2 regions of the Rhizobium sp. NLR10b genome follow, and region 1 is predicted to be linked to the other one. Evidence: predicted binding sites of a transcription regulator. Region 1 holds the regulator's gene; the other holds the start of a gene.
The links. Region 1 encodes LexA, which represses DNA repair genes until DNA is damaged. Its sites were predicted from a motif close to TGTTCNNNNTGTGTTCNG; they were not measured.

Region 1 (2,399 bases):
CGGGAAGGAATTGATGCGCTGGCAGGTAAAGAGAAAGAAATCGGGTGCGCGCAGATCAGCTGCAAAGGCCAGCTTGAAGCTGCCGACGGTCTCCGAACCATCCGGCATCCGCATCGGCCGGCTGAATTGCAACATCTCGCCGGCGCTCGCGCCGTTGCTGACAAAGCGCTTATGATCGAGGCCGGCATCCTCGCTGAGGAAGGCCAGCGCAGACAATCCCTCCTCGCCGCAGCGGAAGCGGAAGGCGCGATTGCGGGCGATGAAGACATTGCCGTGGCGGGCCGCTGCCTCGCTCTCCTCGACGCTCGCCACGCCAAGCGGCTCCAGATAGGTCTTGTCGGCGAAAAAGACGCAGGCATTCTCCGTTCCGAAGGGATGGCGCCCATCGGCGGCGACGGTGAAACCGAGCTTGCCGAGCCTCTCACGCGCCAGATCGATATTGACCACCGGCAGCACGACGTGATCCAGCGGATGCGACTTGGCGGAATGCGCGTTCATGATATCCTCCTGAAAGGGGCAAAGATGTGCGACAGCCCCTCCCCGAATGCAAGCGATGTGCGCCAATCCCGTCGAATGAAATTAAAAATCTCGACGAGTTGGCCCGAAGTTTTACGGAAATTTAGCTACTTGCGGAACACATATGGAACATATAGTGTCTGTTCTGGATTTGTTTCAATCAGGGGTCTGACGTCGATGCTCACGCGCAAACAACAGGAGCTTCTCCTTTTCATTCATGAGCGCATGAAGGAATCCGGCGTCCCTCCCTCCTTCGACGAAATGAAGGATGCCCTGGATCTCGCCTCGAAATCCGGCATTCACCGCCTGATCACGGCGCTCGAGGAGCGCGGCTTCATTCGCCGGCTACCGAATCGCGCCCGGGCGCTTGAAGTGATCAAGCTTCCGGAGGCCTATAACCCCAGCCTGCAACAGCGCCGCGGTTTTTCGCCGAGCGTCATCGAGGGCAGCCTCGGCAAACCCCAGCCGGTCGCCGCCCCCGCTGCCGCAAAGCCGGTCGCCGACAACGGCAACTCTGTCTCCGTGCCGGTCATGGGAAGAATCGCCGCCGGCGTTCCGATCTCGGCGATCCAGAACAACACGCATGACATCATCATTCCCGCGGACATGCTTGGCTCCGGTGAGCACTACGCGCTGGAGGTCAAGGGCGATTCGATGATCGACGCCGGCATCTTCGACGGCGACACCGTGATCATCCGCAACGGCAGCACCGCAAGTCCCGGCGACATCGTCGTTGCCCTCGTCGACGACGAGGAAGCAACGCTGAAACGCTTCCGCCGGAAGGGCGCCTCGATCGCGTTGGAAGCCGCCAACCCGGCTTACGAGACCCGGATTTTCGGGCCGGACCGCGTCAAGGTGCAGGGCAAGCTCGTCGGCCTCATTCGCCGTTATCACTGACAGCAGCCGGACCGGATTCGGTAAAACTGTCTTTGCGCCAATCATAGGCGCGATGGCGCATCCATGGCCGCGATAGCGCCTCGAATGCGGTTGCGACCTGCAGGCCGGCATCGGCGAAGCGCAATTCGACGGAACCGGTCCTGCGGAGCGTCTCGCCGGTGAAGAGCGTCCCGCCTGAACGGCAGCTGTTGAAACGCAGGCGGACTGAGGTCACGACGATATCGGCCGTATCGCAGGCCGGGCCGAGATAGGCGGCATTGTCGATGACGGTGACGATATGGCCATTGCCGAGTCGTGATGTGCACCACGCCTTCTTGACGCAGGAAAACCGGTTTGCTTCACCGCCTGCTGCGGCTGCCCGCATCGCTGCGCTCGCTTCGTTCTGCTGATCGCGGGAAAGCCTGACTCGGCGGTCTTCTCCTTCCGGCGGGATAGCCGGACCATCCAGCATCTTCGGTGGAACATGTGTCGGCAGGACCAGCGCTCGCTGCCACTGGTCGAAGATGAAATCCGGCGGGTTTTCACGGTTGGACGCGATTGCCTCAGCCGCAACGACCGCAACCAGACCACCATCCTCCGAAATCACCAGATCCGGCGGGCGGGGAGCCGGCAGCAGCAGTACGGTGAGTGTCGAGACGGCGATGATGGATGTGCCGACATGGCGCAGCCGGGTGCGCAGCAGCGTCAGCAGCAGAAAGCCTGCCACCGCCACTGCGAAATACCAGGCGGGCAAGCGGCCGATGCCGATATCGCCGCCCCAGCCGGACACCGTCTTGGCAACCGCAATCACCAGATCGAGGCCGAATCCGACCGCCGTCCAGAGCGGAGCATCCAGCCCGAAGGGCATGAGCAGCATCGCCAGCAGCCCGGCCGGCATGACGATGAAGGAGATGATCGGCATCGTCGCAAGGTTTGCCGGCAGGCCGTAAGCCGTCAGGCGATGAAAATGCTCGATCGAAAACAGGGCGGTGGAAAAACCGCCGATC
Region 2 (2,399 bases), 130 kb from region 1:
ACGGGGCAAAATCGGCGCTCAATCTGATCAGCGCGACGCCGCACTGACAAGGCGCCGACCGAAGCAATTGCAGTCGGAAAGCAGAGAGAGCATGGTGCCGCTCAGGACACCATGCTCTCAGCTGCTTATAAAGTCAGGAACCGCGATCGATCAGAACGGGATGTCGTCGTCGAGATCGCGCGAGAAGTTGCCTCCGCCACCGCCGCGGTTCGACGATGAGGACGACGCCGGGGCGCCGTAATCGTCGCCGTAATCATTGTTGCTGCTGCCGCCGCGGCCGCCGCCGAAGCCGGAGCTCGCACCGCCGCCCTCGCCGCGTCCATCCAGCATGGTCAGCGTCGAATTGAAGCCCTGCAGCACCACTTCCGTCGAATAACGGTCCTGGCCCTGCTGGTCCTGCCATTTGCGGGTCTGCAGCTGGCCTTCGATATAGAGCTTGGCGCCCTTCTTCACATATTGCTCGACGACCTTGCAGAGGCCTTCGTTGAAGACGACGACAGTGTGCCATTCGGTCTTTTCGCGGCGTTCGCCGGAATTGCGGTCGCGCCAGGTCTCCGAGGTCGCGATACGGAGATTGGCGATCGGCCGGCCATCCTGAGTGCGGCGGATTTCGGGATCTGCACCCACGTTTCCAACCAGAATTACCTTGTTCACGCTACCAGCCATGCTTCTCACCCTGCCTGCCGCCCTGCCCGGCGGCGTTAATCGATCAGCGCACCTTAAACCATCGCGGACCGCCAATGCGCGTAAACGGTCGTTCATCCACATGTTTATCCATCAGAAAGCCGCATGCATTCATCAGGAATTTTGTTCTTTATTTGTTCTAGTTTATCCGTATGATCCTGTCAACAGAATCGAAAACCTTGAAGCTTCCCGGATATTCAGCCTCGACTCGCCCGTCGGCATCACTAAATAAGGGCTGTTACCCAGAAAACCAAAGCAGAGACGATGAGCGAACTGAAGACGATCTCCATCCGCGGCGCGCGCGAGCATAATCTGAAGAGCATCGATCTCGATCTGCCGCGCAACAAGCTGATCGTCATGACCGGTCTGTCGGGCTCGGGCAAATCCTCGCTCGCCTTCGACACTATCTATGCCGAGGGCCAGCGGCGCTATGTCGAAAGCCTGTCGGCCTATGCCCGGCAGTTCCTCGAAATGATGCAGAAGCCCGATGTCGACCAGATCGACGGGCTGTCGCCTGCCATCTCGATCGAGCAGAAGACCACGTCGCGTAACCCGCGCTCGACGGTCGGCACCGTCACCGAGATCTATGACTATATGCGCCTGCTCTTTGCCCGCGTCGGCGTTCCCTATTCGCCGGCGACCGGCCTGCCGATCGAGAGCCAGACCGTCAGCCAGATGGTCGACCGCATCCTCGCTTTTGGCGAAGGCACCCGTCTTTATATTCTCGCGCCGCTCGTGCGCGGCCGCAAGGGCGAATACAAGAAGGAACTGGCGGAACTGATGAAGAAGGGCTTCCAGCGCGTCAAGATCGACGGCCAGTTCTACGAAATCGCCGAGGCGCCTGTTCTCGACAAGAAATACAAGCACGACATCGACGTGGTCGTCGACCGCATCGTCGTGCGCCCCGATGTGTCGGCGCGCCTGGCCGACAGCCTGGAGACCTGCCTGAAGCTCGCCGACGGGCTGGCAGTCGCCGAATTCGCCGACAAGCCGCTGCCGCCGGAGGAAACGTCGGCCGGCGGCTCGGCCAACAAGTCGCTGAACGAAACGCATGAGCGCGTGTTGTTTTCGGAGAAGTTCGCCTGCCCGGTCTCGGGCTTTACCATTCCGGAAATCGAGCCCCGCCTCTTCTCGTTCAACAACCCCTTCGGCGCCTGCCCGACCTGCGATGGTCTCGGCGCCCAGCAGAAGATCGACCCGGATCTGATCGTGCCCGAACCGGAGCGCACCTTGCGCGACGGGGCGATCGCCCCCTGGGCCAAGTCGACCTCGCCCTATTATAATCAGACGCTGGAGGCGCTCGGCAAACATTACGGCTTCAAGCTCGGCACCCGCTGGAACGATCTTTCCGACGAGGCCAAGGATGTGATCCTCAACGGCACCGACGACAAGATCGAATTCCATTACGCCGACGGCGCCCGTTCCTATACGACGCACAAGAACTTCGAGGGCATCATCACCAATCTCGAGCGCCGCTGGAAGGAGACGGATTCCGCCTGGGCGCGCGAGGATATCGAGCGCTTCATGTCGGCCGCCCCCTGCCCGGCCTGCAACGGCTATCGCCTGAAGCCGGAAGCGCTGGCGGTGAAGATCAACAGGCTGCATATCGGCGAAGTGACCGAGATGTCGATCCGCGTCGCCCGCGACTGGTTCGAAACGCTGCCGGCGACCTTCAACGCCAAGCAGAACGAGATTGCCGTGCGGATCCTCAAGGA

Region 2: uvrA (excinuclease ABC subunit UvrA) is a predicted target of LexA. The motif match lies at 809-826, and genes of this name have one in related genera.

Annotation. Positions count from the first base shown of each region.
Region 1 covers NZ_JABDWV010000007.1:210,813-213,211, reverse strand. Annotated here, with positions in the region: gene HJB91_RS13780 (VOC family protein) at 1-498, opposite strand, end outside; gene lexA (transcriptional repressor LexA) at 694-1,413, shown strand; gene HJB91_RS13770 (ComEC/Rec2 family competence protein) at 1,394-2,399, opposite strand, start outside.
Region 2 covers NZ_JABDWV010000007.1:339,816-342,214, reverse strand. Annotated here, with positions in the region: gene HJB91_RS14405 (MarC family protein) at 1-47, shown strand, start outside; gene HJB91_RS14400 (single-stranded DNA-binding protein) at 151-666, opposite strand; gene uvrA (excinuclease ABC subunit UvrA) at 949-2,399, shown strand, end outside.